4 regions of the Buttiauxella cochleicola genome follow, and region 3 is predicted to be linked to each of the others. Evidence: predicted binding sites of a transcription regulator. Region 3 holds the regulator's gene; each other region holds the start of a gene.
What was found. The regulator CRP, encoded in region 3, controls carbon source genes, mostly activating them, when cyclic AMP is high. The targets are predictions, from matches to a motif close to ATGTGANNNNNNTCACAT.
Positions count from the first base shown of each region.

Region 1: the regulator CRP is predicted to act here: its motif matches at 1,581-1,598, upstream of LVQ79_RS13590 (YjcB family protein).
Region 2: the regulator CRP is predicted to act here: its motif matches at 1,751-1,768, upstream of LVQ79_RS17730 (YfcZ/YiiS family protein).
Region 4: the regulator CRP is predicted to act here: its motif matches at 1,790-1,807, upstream of epd (erythrose-4-phosphate dehydrogenase).

Region 1 is NZ_JAJSOU010000009.1:67,788-71,245, reverse strand. It holds gene LVQ79_RS13605 (glutathione S-transferase family protein) at 1-345, opposite strand, end outside; gene soxR (redox-sensitive transcriptional activator SoxR) at 630-1,088, opposite strand; gene soxS (superoxide response transcriptional regulator SoxS) at 1,175-1,498, shown strand; gene LVQ79_RS13590 (YjcB family protein) at 1,735-2,016, shown strand; gene LVQ79_RS13585 (LacI family DNA-binding transcriptional regulator) at 2,073-3,098, opposite strand; gene LVQ79_RS13580 (tripartite tricarboxylate transporter permease) at 3,111-3,458, opposite strand, start outside.
Region 2 is NZ_JAJSOU010000014.1:63,955-67,412, forward strand. It holds gene mlaA (phospholipid-binding lipoprotein MlaA) at 1-143, shown strand, start outside; gene fadL (long-chain fatty acid transporter FadL) at 212-1,504, opposite strand; gene LVQ79_RS17730 (YfcZ/YiiS family protein) at 1,875-2,159, shown strand; gene fadI (acetyl-CoA C-acyltransferase FadI) at 2,381-3,458, shown strand, end outside.
Region 3 is NZ_JAJSOU010000002.1:43,014-46,471, forward strand. It holds gene LVQ79_RS02500 (phosphoribulokinase) at 1-551, shown strand, start outside; gene LVQ79_RS02505 (OsmC family protein) at 571-975, opposite strand; gene crp (cAMP-activated global transcriptional regulator CRP) at 1,291-1,923, shown strand; gene LVQ79_RS02515 (YccS/YhfK family putative transporter) at 2,114-3,458, shown strand, end outside.
Region 4 is NZ_JAJSOU010000005.1:67,905-71,362, forward strand. It holds gene pgk (phosphoglycerate kinase) at 1-529, opposite strand, end outside; gene epd (erythrose-4-phosphate dehydrogenase) at 578-1,597, opposite strand; gene LVQ79_RS08155 (TonB-dependent receptor domain-containing protein) at 1,978-3,458, opposite strand, start outside.

The sequences.
Region 1 (3,458 bases), on a different contig from region 3:
GCCAAATACCAGTTTCATCATTAATAACGGCATCAACGATCCTTCGGCGTAATGCAGCCAGAAGCGATAACGCAGTTTGTCCTCGCAGGAAATCGGTTTGAGGCGACTTTCGGGATCGTAGGTTTCTTGCAAATATTCGATGATGGCCCCAGATTCCGCGATGATGTTGCCGTTATCTTCCACCACCGGCGATTTCCCCAGCGGGTGCACGGCTTTTAACGAGTCGGGCGCAAGCATGGTCGGTTCGCGTTGGTAGCGCACAATTTGGTACGGCACCTGAAGCTCTTCAAGCATCCATAAAATACGCTGCGAGCGGGAGTTATTAAGGTGATGAACGATAAGCATGAGGTAACCTTCTGTTTAGCAAGATGCGTTAACTATAGGAAACGTTGAGAAGTCTGCAGTATTAGAATTGTTCAAAAAACATGCTGTTTTGCCTTGAAACCTGACTGAGCCTGGCTACACTTAAGTTGTCAGCGCAATCCGGAACCTCCTGAGAATGTGTGATTGAGGGACGCTGATGTCGGGGGAAACCCTCCTTGCGAAAAGCGGGATAGATTGAAAGACAAAGACCGGGTAATAAACTAAAGCGCCGAAGTTGGGCGCTTTAGTTTTGCCTGCTATTGAGGTTAATCATCTTCCAGTAAACGAGCGCCCGTACCCTCTTCACCGAGTTTATCGCCTGGGTTTCGCAGCGGGCAGTCAGCACCCGATAAACAACCGCAACCAATGCAGCCATCTAGTTCATCACGCAGCGCGGTCAGCATATTGATGCGCCGATCCAGCTCTTCGCGCCATTGCGACGACATCTTTTTCCAGTCGTTTTTATTGATTTTGTGGCCGTCGGGCAACACGCCAAACTCTTCGCCAATGGTCGAAAGCGGAATGCCGATTCGCTGTGCGATTTTAATAATGGCGACGTTTCGCAGCACATCACGCGTGTAACGACGCTGGTTTCCGCTGTTTCTTCTGCTTTTAATAAGCCCCTTGCTCTCATAGAAATGCAAAGCCGAAACGGCCACGCCGCTACGCTTCGCCACTTCGCCAGGACTGAGTAAGGGTTTAAAGCGCGGTAATTTCTTTTCCATAATGCTCTTTACCTCAAGTTAACTTGAGGAATTATACTCGCTGCCAACAAAACCTGCTAACGAACTAACAGGCTTGAGGATGGCTTATGGCACACCAGGACATTATTCAAACTTTGACTGAATGGATTGACGATCACATTGATCAACCGCTGAACATTGATGTTGTGGCAAAAAAATCAGGCTATTCAAAATGGTATCTTCAGCGGATGTTCCGCACCGTGAAGCGCCAGACGTTAGGTGAATACATTCGCCAGCGCCGTTTGTTGATGGCGGCCAAAGAGTTGCGTAGCACCCAGCGACCAATTTTTGATATCGCGATGGACTACGGTTACGTTTCCCAGCAGACATTTTCCCGCGTTTTCCGCCGTGAGTTTGACCGTACACCCACTGATTATCGTCACCACGCCTGACGAGACGTGCCGCAATATTGTTACCTGAACACGCAAAGATGGGTCAGAAAATGCGCCATACAACTGGCGATTAAAAGAACAAATGTGATATAGTTCACAAATCCTGTGAGACAGGATTTTTATTACATTTTCTGCACCCTATTCATTCCCCTGACGGTCCCGAGCTGTAATTGTTGCGCTTTATGTCGCGCATAACCGTTGAGCGTAATGAGTTATGTGATTAAGGAACAATTTTCATGGCGGCAATTACTACCAGCGTTTTATTGATGCGCTGGCCTTTAGTCAGTGCAGTGCTGATGTTTTTAGCCAGCACGTTGAATATCCAGTTTCGCAAATCCGATTACACGTTTTTTGCCATCGTCAGCAGCATGCTGGGGATTGCGTCTGCTTTGTGGTTTGCGACCGGTTTATTAGGGTTAGAACTGGCTGATTTCCCGGTTATCTGGGCATCGTTTAAAGACATCATGATTGAGATCTCAAGCCATGCGCCGCCTGAGTGGCCAATGGTAATGACCTGATTGCCAGGATTAGAATTGATAACGGCCTCATTGCGAGGCCGTTTTTGTTTTACTGGTTAGCTTTTGCCGTCGCGGGCATTCACCGTACTTTGCCTGAATATAAGCTCAGCTTTGGCTCTGCTACCTGGCGGTTCATCGTGGTTGGCGATTTTTTCCAGCATGAGTTGGCAGGCTTCCTGCGCAAGCCGTTTCTCATTTTGCCGCATCGACCAAATGTTATTGGCGAGGAAACTCAGCATAATATTGTCATCAAAAGTGCCAATATTAATTTCATGAGGAATATAGCCATACCACTCACGCAACACCCCCAATGCCCCTTGCAAAATCGGCAACGATGAAGCAATGAAATGTTGCGGCCAGGAATGATGGGTGTCGATGTAGTCCGTCATCATTTTTTCCCCATCGCTCAACTGGTTGTGCCCAGCGCTGCTGATATGCGCGGGTGTCCACTCGATGCCATGCTGTTCCATTGCTAAACGATACCCGGTCAAACGGTCAATTATCGAAGGAGAATCTGGATCGCCTACAAAGAATTGAATCGGTGCATGAATATGGTTCAACATTGCGTCAGTCAGCCTAAAACCGCTATCAACGTTATCCGTCACCACGCAGCATGTACCTTCTACCCCAAAATCCCGGTCAAGAAACACCATCGGCTTCAGACAGTTTTTCAGGTAATGCGCCTGACTTACCGCATTCGTCGATACAACAAAAATCCCATCAACATTGCGATTTTCCAACGATTTTACCAAAAGATTTTCATACGCAGCATCGTTGTTGGTACAACTTATCATCAACTGATAACCCTGTTCGCGACAGCGAGCCTCCAGTAATTCAGCCAGTACGGAAAAGAAGGGGTTCGACAAGCGCGGTATCACCAGTCCAAAGGTGTCAGTCTTATTCAGTTTCAAACTACGCGCCGCAAGATTGATGGTATAGCTATGTTTTTTAACGTAGCTATTGACCCTTTCCTGGGTCTTTTCGCTAATGCGATATTTCTGCGCATTACCGTTCAACACAGCACGTACCGTTGTGATGGAGACACCAAGATCCACGGCGATTTGCTCAATTGTCTTTGCCAATCTAATCCTTCCTTAGCTGGAGCTGGTTTGTTTACGCCATAATGCTTTCAAACGCGGACCAAAAATCGGTAGCAACAGTGTCAGTATCGCGATACCTAAGAACACTGCACAGACCGGGCGCGTCAGAAATATCATCGGGTCACCTTCGGAGATAACTAACGTGCGGCGGAAATTCGATTCTGCCATTGGCCCAAGAATAATACCGATGACGATCGGAGACATCGAAAAGTCCAGTTTGATGAGAATGTAAGCGGCAAGACCTGCCCCCATCATCACAAACACATCGGTCATATCATGGTTTACGGAATATGCGCCAACCGAACACAGCACAAAGATAATCGGCACCAACACGCGGCGCGG
Region 2 (3,458 bases), on a different contig from region 3:
AGTCATCCGATCCGTACATTTTGGTTCGAGAAGCATACTTCCAGAGCCACGACTTTATTGCTAACGGTGGGAAGCTTTCACCATCAGCAAATCCGAATGCTGCAGCAATTGAAGATGACTTGAAAGATATCGACTCTCAGTAAGCATTGAGTGGGTAATAAACATAAAAAAGGCGAAACCGAGGTTTCGCCTTTTTTGTCACTATTAACTATTAGAATGCGTAGTTAAAGTTCATACCGTACAGCCAGGCTTTGCCTTCAGACTGGAAGGTGTAATCACCTTCTTTGATCTCAACGTGCTGACCGTGCATGTAGGAAACGCCCAGGTCTACAGAAGCATCGTCGTTAAATGCGTAGGTAGTACCAGCACTGAGCCAGAAGCGATCCTGGTCAGGAATGGAGATCGAACGTTTGTCTGCCGGAACTGGGCTGTCATCGAACGCGATACCGGTACGGAAGGTCCAGTTTTTATCCATAAAGTAGGTGGTACCTAAAGCAATACGGTACGCATCTTTGAAGCTTTCATCTTTATAGAACAGAGTCTGTCCGTTGGTGCCTGTGGCTTTCAGCTCCTGGAACTGGCTCCAACTGGTGTAAGCCACGCTGTAGTGGATAGCCCACTGCGGCGCTACTTTGTTATAACCGGACAACTCCCACATTTCAGGTAAGTTCAGGGTCAGAGAACCTGGGACAGTTTGGCCGCTGGTTCCCCATGGGAAAGCTGTACCTGCGCCAGGGATAACATTCGCTTGGGCAGGAATATTACTTTTGTAATCACCATCGAAGTCAATTTTGACTTCGGAACGGTAGGTGAAGCCGTAGCGGTTATCTTTATCGATTTCATAAAGAATACCTGCGTTCCAGCCATAACCCCACTCGTCACCTTTCATGTGGGATATTTGGGTTCCTGGAGTGGCAAGGCCTATACCAGAGATTTGTTCACCTGCGTAACGTTCAATTTTTGCTTTAGCGTAAACAGCATCAAAGCCAAGACCAAAGCTCCAGTTGTCATTTAAACGATAAGCACCGCTAAGATTCAGGTTTAAGGTGGTCAGATCGGTTTTGCCACCATATTCACCAGCGATATAATTATTGTTAAATTCTGTAGCAAGGCCGTAGTTGGAGGTAACTGAAGCCCCCCAACCAAACTGTTCATTGATTGGCGCAACAAAATGCAGGTTCGGTACCCACGCAGTTGGCGCGATGTTGTCGGCAGCGGTGCTACGTCCGGTATAGGGTGAGCTACCAGAAATATTAACGTCTGGATCTATAAACACTGCGCCACCGGAGAAGGAAGGGCGGTCAAACATCATGATAGTTGCAGGGTTACGGCTGGCGGAGCCCGCGTTATCCGCAACTGCACCTTCCCCTGAATAAGCTCGGCCTAGGCCTGAGGAAGAGAACTCGTTTAATTGAAAGCCGGCTGAGTAGGCCTGCGATGAGACAATTGCCACTGCAACCGCTAGGGCTGACTTTGTAAACAGGTTTTTCTGGCTCATGACCAAAACCTCATAATGGATTTATTTTTATACAAACAATGTTACATACCGTAACAGGAGCGCGAATAGTAGGGTCTGTTCTGTTACAGAGAAAGCAGACCAGTGGCGAGAGTATAGGTCTGACCAGATGGGATGTTGCAAGTTTGTATCTAAGAATTTTCAAATTTGATCGTCGAAACGAGATCTGACTGGCAAAATCGGGTTCTTCGTCACTTAGCAAAATGGGTGAATCTTGTTTTAGATCATTTTTAAGTGTGATTTGGGTCACTTACGGATTTTGACAAGATTAACGACTGGAGTCGCTTCAACAGGGAGCGTAAAATAGACAAGATTCGTTGAAAACATTTTGCCTTTTAAATACAGAGGAAATCATAAAATGAGTAAGAACACTGCTGATGAAACCCCGGTTTGCTGCTGTATTGATGTCGGCTCTATCATCGATAACACCGACTGCACAGCAACATACAGCCGCGTGTTCGCGACCCGCGCTGAAGCTGACGAAACTCTGGCTGCGCTGACTGAGAAAGCACGTGCCGCAGAATCTGAACCTTGCCAGATCGTCCCTCGTTATACTGAAGAAGCTGACGGCGTTCGTCTGGATATCGATTTCACTTTCAGCTGCCAGGCTGAAACCATGATCTTCCAGCTGGGCCTGCGTTAATATTTCCTGACGCTCTCGTCCCTGAGAGCGTCATTTTCCTCTCTTAAAGCGTGTTCCCCCTCCCAAATTTTTAGTCCCCCGGTTGGCTGATTGTAACTTTTTGGTTAAAACTATGATCAGGTCAGACCACTATTGGTCATTTACAATTTTATTCCCAGAAATAGGAAGTTACAGCAATGCAGCTGTAGATTCATACACAAAGGGAAGAATAGGGGAGCGTTATGAGTCAGGCACTTCCGCTGGTCACCCGTCAGGGCGACCGTATTGCTATTGTCAGTGGGTTACGCACCCCGTTTGCCCGTCAGGCTACGGCATTTCACGGCATACCTGCTGTCGACCTCGGCAATATGGTGGTCAGCGAACTGTTGGCACGTAGCGAAATTCCCCCAGAAATTATCGAACAACTGGTTTTCGGCCAGGTCGTCCAGATGCCGGAAGCGCCAAACATCGCCCGCGAAATTGTCCTCGGCACCGGAATGAGTGTGCATACCGATGCCTATAGCGTGAGCCGTGCCTGTGCGACCAGCTTCCAGGCCGTAGCGAATGTGGCTGAAAGCCTAATGGCTGGCACGATCCGAGCAGGTATTGCTGGTGGTGCCGACTCCTCATCTGTACTGCCGATTGGCGTTAGTAAGAAGTTAGGCCGCACATTAGTGGATGTGAACAAGGCGCGTACTTTGGGCCAGCGTCTGAAATTATTCGCGCGTTTGCGCCCACGTGATTTATTACCGGTACCTCCTGCTGTTGCTGAATATTCAACGGGCTTGCGTATGGGCGACACCGCCGAACAAATGGCGAAAACTCACGGGATTACGCGTGAGCAACAAGATGCTCTCGCGCATCGCTCTCATACCAAAGCGGCCAACGCCTGGAGAGAAGGGAAACTGGCTGATGAGGTGATGACCGCCTTTATACCGCCATATCGCCAGCCTTTCAGCGAAGATAACAACGTTCGCCAAAACTCCTCAATTGCTGATTACGCAAAGCTACGTCCAGCCTTCGATCGCAAACATGGCACGGTCACCGCCGCCAATAGCACGCCATTAACCGATGGCGCGGCAGCGATTATTTTAATGACGGAATCTCGTGCCAAAGAGTTGGGTTTGAAGCCTTTGGGCTATTTACGCAGCTATGCGTTCACCGCCGTTGATGTCTGGAAAGATATGCTGCTGGGCCCGGCTTGGGCTACCCCACTGGCGCTTGAGCGAGCGGGCATCACTTTGAATGACCTGACGCTTTTCGATATGCATGAAGCCTTTGCCGCACAAACGCTAGCTAACCTGAAAATGCTTGCCAGTG
Region 3 (3,458 bases):
CCGGAACCTTTACGCCATGGCAGCCATTGCCAGAACCCACTGATGTTTTGTTTTATGAAGGTTTGCACGGCGGTGTAGTCACGCCACAGCACGATGTGGCTAAAGCCGTCGATTTGCTGGTTGGTGTGGTACCGATTGTGAACCTGGAGTGGATACAAAAGTTAGTGCGAGATACCAGTGAGCGCGGGCATTCCCGAGAAGCGGTAATGGACTCTGTGGTTCGTTCTATGGACGACTATATCAATTACATCACACCGCAATTCTCCCGCACCCACATCAACTTCCAGCGCGTCCCAACTGTTGATACCTCTAACCCATTTGCAGCTCGCGGCATCCCGTCTCTGGATGAAAGTTTTGTGGTGATTCATTTTCGCGGGCTGGATGACATCGATTTCCCGTATTTGCTCGCCATGCTACAAGGCTCATTTATTTCGCATATCAATACATTGGTGGTGCCGGGCGGCAAGATGGGGCTGGCGATGGAATTGATTATGACACCGCTGGTTAAGCGTCTGGCAGAAGGTCGGAATATCAATAATCAGGGCGGTTGAACCCGCCCGTTTTCACTCTTTAGCCTTCAATCACTTCATAGCTATGTGTAACGTTTACCGCTTTTTCAAGCATCAGTGCAACAGAGCAGTACTTCTCAGCAGAGAGGTCTACTGCACGGGAAACTGCAGCATCTTTTAGCTCTTTGCCTGTCACGATGAAATGCAGATTGATATGCGTAAACAAACGCGGAGCCTCTTCACGGCGCTCAGAGGTTAGTTTCACTTCACAATCGGTCACGGTGTAGCGGCCTTTTTGCAAAATAGAAACTACGTCAATTGCACTGCAACCGCCAACGGACATCAGCACCATTTCCATTGGGCTTGGTGCTTTATCACCTGAATTGCCATCCATAAGGATCTGGTGCCCTGAAGCGGACTCGCCCAGGAAGGTAAACCCTTCAACCCATTTCACTCGTGCCTGCATGCTACTCACTCCTGTAGAAAAATTACCTTTCAGAGTACGCAGATTCAGCAAATCTGGCAACGGAAGGCGACATGCGTCAAGCTGAAACGAGACAACAGGAGACACTTGTCAAAAGCTATGCTAAAACAATCCAGATGCTACATCGATACATTGACGTTATGCATGTATGCAGAGGACATCACTAATTACAGGCAGCAAGAATGACTTGCATGCCATCTCCCCAAGGTGGGGAATATTCTAATTACTTGCAACGCCAGACAGGATGTTTAGCGTCCTGTCGTTGGTAGCCAGTTATAAAACAGAGGATAACCGCGCATGGTGCTTGGCAAACCGCAAACAGACCCGACTCTCGAATGGTTCTTGTCCCATTGCCACATTCATAAGTATCCATCGAAGAGCACACTCATTCACCAAGGTGAGAAGGCAGAGACGTTGTATTACATCGTCAAGGGCTCTGTGGCTGTTCTGATTAAAGATGAAGAGGGCAAGGAAATGATCCTCTCCTATCTAAATCAGGGCGATTTCATTGGTGAGTTAGGGCTGTTCGAAGAAGGTCAGGAACGTAGTGCCTGGGTTCGTGCTAAAAGTGCCTGTGAAGTGGCTGAAATTTCTTATAAAAAATTCCGCCAGCTGATCCAGGTCAATCCAGACATTCTGATGCGCCTGTCTTCACAGATGGCTAACCGTCTGCAAGTCACTTCAGAGAAAGTAGGCAACCTGGCATTCCTGGACGTTACCGGTCGCATCGCGCAGACGCTGCTGAACCTGGCTAAACAACCTGATGCAATGACTCACCCAGACGGTATGCAGATTAAAATTACCCGTCAGGAAATCGGTCAGATCGTGGGTTGCTCTCGCGAAACTGTTGGTCGTATCTTGAAAATGCTGGAAGATCAAAATCTGATCTCCGCTCACGGTAAAACGATCGTCGTATACGGCACTCGTTAATCTCCGTCTAAAAAATGGCGTGTTGCTTCATAACACGCCTTTTTTGTCTCTAAAAAACTAAATCCGAAACCCGATTAATTGAAGTTGCAGCAAGGCAGCAAGTGAGTTCATCCCGATGAGCTTACTCAAGTAAGTGATTCGGGTGAATGAACGCAGCTAACGCCGCTGCAGCTTTAAGTAAGAAGGGTTTATGTGGCGAAGACTGATCTACCATCCCGAAGTTAACTACGCACTGCGGCAGACGCTGGTGCTGTGCCTTCCGGTGGCAGTAGGTTTGCTCGTCGGCGATCTCCAGTCTGGTCTGCTTTTCTCTTTAGTCCCTGCCTGTTGCAACATTGCCGGTCTTGATACTCCGCACAAACGTTTCTTCAAACGCCTGATCGTCGGTGGCTGTCTGTTTGCTGCCAGCAGTTTGATCATGCAGCTTTTGCTGCTTTACACCACTGTGCCACTGCCCGTCATTCTTGTTGTGATGGCGCTCTTGCTGGGTGTCACGGCAGAAATCAGTTCCCTGCACGCTCGTCTGCTTCCCGCATCACTCATTGCTGCCATATTTACGCTCAGCATGGCCGGGAATATGCCGATCTGGAAACCGATGCTGCTGTATGTCTCCGGTACGATTTGGTACGGCGTATTTAACTGGTTTTGGTTCTGGATGTGGCGCGAGCAGCCACTGCGGGAATCATTGAGTCTGCTCTATCGGCAGTTGGCAGATTACTGTGAAGCAAAATACGGCATGCTGACTCAACATACCGATCCGGAAAAAGCGCTCCCACCGCTGCTGGCTCGTCAGCAAAAAGCGGTGGATCTCATTACCCAGTGCTACCAACAGCTTCATATGCTGGCGGCAAACCAGCAAAACGGCTACAAGCGTTTGCTGCGTGCATTCCAGGTAGCATTGGATTTGCAAGAGCACATCTCGGTAAGCCTTCACCAACCAGCTGAAGTTCAGAAGCTCGTCGAGCAAAGCCATGCAGAAGCAGTTATTCGCTGGAATGCACAGACCATCGCGGCGCGGTTACGTGTACTGGCTGACGACATTCTTTACCATCGTTATCCACAGCGTTTTACGATGGAAAAACAGATCGATGCCCTTGAGAAAATCGCCCGTCAAAATCCAGATAACCCGGTTGGGCAATTTTGCCATTACCACTTCAGCCGTGTCGCTCGCGTGCTACGCACCCAACGCCCACTGTATGTCCGTGATTTAATGGAAGACCGGCAACGCCGTTTACCGTTGTGGGCGGCATTGAAAAGTTATTTATCATTGAAGTCAGCGGCGCTTCGCAACGCAGCAAGATTGGGTGTGATGCTCACGATAGCCAGTCTGCTGGGTGCATTTTTACATCTGCCCAAGCCCTACTGGATTTTAATGACGGTAATGTTCGTGACGCAAAACGGCTACGGTGCCACACGAGTTCGTATTCTCCACCGTTCGGCTGGCACCATTGCAGGCCTTGCCATCGCAGGTATTGCGCTTCACTTCCACTTCCCGCAAAGCATTGCTCTGGGCGCGATGCTGGTCATTACGTTGG
Region 4 (3,458 bases), on a different contig from region 3:
CTTTACCCAGTGCGCTCAGCTCTTCAGCCAGCAGCGGGCCTGCACAAGCGATGTCTGCAAATTTGCCAACGCCGTGAGTAGAAGCCTGTGCACGGTGAGCAGTACCGAAAGCGTCCATTACGAATACGTCACACAGTGCAGCGTATTTTTTTGACAGAGTTTCGTCGTCTTTCTTTTCGCCTTTGTTGAAGCGAACGTTTTCCAGAACAACCAGCTCACCTTCAGCAACTTCAACGCCGTCAAGGTAATCTTTAGCCAAACGAACCGGGGAAGACAGTTTGTCTTTCAGGTAGTTAACAACCGGCAGCAGAGAGAATTCTTCGTTGTACTCGCCTTCAGTCGGACGACCCAGGTGAGAAGTTACCATCACTTTAGCGCCTTGCTTCAGGGCCAGTTCGATAGTTGGCAGTGATGCACGGATACGTGCGTCAGATGTCACTTTCCCTTCTTTAACTGGTACGTTCAAATCTGCACGGATCAGAACGCGCTTACCAGCCAGATCCAGATCGGTCATCTTAATTACAGACATGGTGAATCCTCTCGTTGATTCTTAAAGTTTTGCGAACGCATATGCGCTCTACCTGAAACCACTTGCGGCCATGACTAACGTCGTGTCGAGCATTCGGTTAGCAAAGCCCCATTCATTATCACACCAGACTAGAGTTTTAATCAGATGTTGCCCACTGACCCGGGTTTGTGTGCCATCAATAATGGCACTATGCGGATCGTGGTTAAAATCAGTCGAGACCAACGGTAATTCCGTATAGTCAACTATACCATGAAATGAATCTCGTGCTGCTTTTTGCAGCAACTTGTTGACTTCATTGGCTTTAACTGCATTTTTCACCGTCACGCTTAAATCTATCGCCGTGACGTTGATGGTAGGAACTCGCACCGCGATCGCTTCAAAACGATCGTTAAATTTCGGGAAAATGCGTGCGATACCAGCAGCCAGACGCGTATCTACGGGAATAATGGACTGGCTGGCAGCACGGGTGCGGCGCAAGTCCGGGTGATAGGCGTCGATAACCTGTTGATCATGCATGGCCGAATGAATAGTGGTGACTGTGCCCCACTCAATACCGTAAGCATCATCAAGCAGTTTGATTATTGGAATGATGCAGTTTGTGGTGCAAGAGGCATTTGAAACAATGCGATGCTCAGCAACCACACTTTCATGATTCACACCGTAAACAACGGTGGCGTCGAGGTCGTTACCGCCTGGATGAGAAAAGAGGACTTTTTTAGCACCGACTGCCAGATGAGCTTCACCGTCTGCACGGGAGCCAAACACACCGGTACAATCGAGCACCACATCAACGCCCAGTTCACGCCACGGCAAATTAGCAATTTCCGGTTCGTGCAAAATACGGATGGCGTCGTCGCCTACCCATAGCTGGTCACGCTCCTGACGGACGTCCCAGGCGAAGCGGCCATGGCTGGTGTCATACTTCAACAGATGCGCCATACCCGCAGCATCAGCCAGTTCATTGATTGCTACGACGGTAATTTCCGCACGGCGACCGGATTCGTACAAAGCACGTACCACGTTGCGCCCAATGCGACCGAAGCCATTAATTGCTATGCGTACGGTCATATCTCTCCTGCCAGAATCCCTGAGACTAAGTGGCTGACAGAGTAATCCAGCAATCGTCTGAGGGGAATCCTCGCACTATTGAAACTGCATTTGTTTGCTTAATTGTCGAACATTTAGTCGACTGAAACGCTTCAGCTATGGTAAGCGAAACAGGGAATAAATGGAACGTTACCCCAGGACAGGCAACTAATCTTCTGACGCAGGTCACATTTTCGATGGAATAACTGCAACGAATTAAAGGCTAAGGACGAATAGTAGCCAGCGTAAACAAGCAACCACTCATACTCACAGGCTTTAGAGCATGATCGGATTAAAAGATGAAGGACAAACGCCACCACCGAGCAGCGTTTGTCCTTTATGCACTGAATATATGCACTCAATTAAAATTCGATTCGAGCACCCAAGTTATAGCGACGCCCTTCGACCAGCCCGTAATCACCCCATTGGGTGATGCGTTGTGGATCGGCATCAAACATGTTGTAAATCCCTGCCATCAACTGCGTGTGCTTGTTCAACTGATAACGCGCGCCGAGATCAACCATCGTCCAGGCTTCGTAGTCAATATGATCGCCAGTATCGCGGTTGCTGCTGCGATAATTCGCTTTGCTCCACAAATCCAACGCTTCGGTAGCCGACCAGGTCAGCGACACGTTTGCCATATGGCTCGGGTAGTCGTTTAGCGCGTAGCCTTTATTTACGCCTGTTTTCTGCTCGCTGTGGTTATAGGTGTAGTTTGCGTTAGCTTTTACCGTTTCAGTCATCTGCCAGTCCGCATTAAGCTCAACACCATAGACATCGGCTTTGCCGACGTTAAAGTATTTGCTGATGGAGTCTGCTTTATAGCCGTTCATCTGGCACTGGTTAGTCGCCGTCGTTTCGCAAATCGTCTCTTCGGAGATTTTATCTTTGAATTGGGTATAGAAAACCGTGCCGTCTAACGCCAGCCTCTCTCCTGCCCAGTACAGGCCGAGTTCGGAGTTGACGCTTTTCTCTGGTTTCAGGTCATCGTTACCTACGGTCAAATACGGGTACGGCGGTAATGAGCCACGTGGCGTAACAAAATCAGCGGAGGTTTCGCGCAGCTCAGGTTTTTTATAGCCTGCGGATACACCGCCTTTCAGAGCCCAGGCATCCGTAATCGCCCAGTTGCCATAAAGTTTTGGCGTGATGTGTGTACCGAAATAGTTGTCGCGATCCATACGTGCGGATGTGGTCAGCGTAAAGTCGCCAATTTGCCAACCATCTTCAGCGAACAGCGCCCAACCATTGCGACTGATTTTGGTCACCGGTTCAACGCCAGGCGCTTCTTTACTGGAAACAGCGAACTGGTCGTTAAGTTCTTCACGCGTGAAGTTAGCCCCAACGGTGAGTTTGTGATTATCGAATGTGAAAGTCGTCTGGCTGTTGGCAACGTAGTTTTCGGTCTCAATGTACTGTGGAGCATCGCCATCCAGGCTGTATTTTGAGCGCCCTTTCTCGTAGTTGATGTAGTTTTTTGTCGCGATAGTGTCTTCAGCGTACCAACCACTATGGCTTAGCGTCACCGCATCACGATCAAACTTCCACATCCACGGTGCATTATCGCGGTTTTTCTTTTGCTCGCCGGAGACAACGTTCAGATCAAATAAGTTTGTTTCATTGGCCGCAAGGCCTACGGTCATATCAATTGATTTACGATCGTTCTTGCTGAAGTAATTATTGCGCTCGTCGTCGCGACGATTAAGCCAGTCGGCGGCGACGCTAATACCCAGCACGTCGGGCACAATAGGCCCCATGGCGAACAAATTCATCTGGTTGGTATTACCGAATGAACTGTCTTCCTGAAGGAAAGTATTGGCCGCCAATGCTCCGGTCCAGTCCT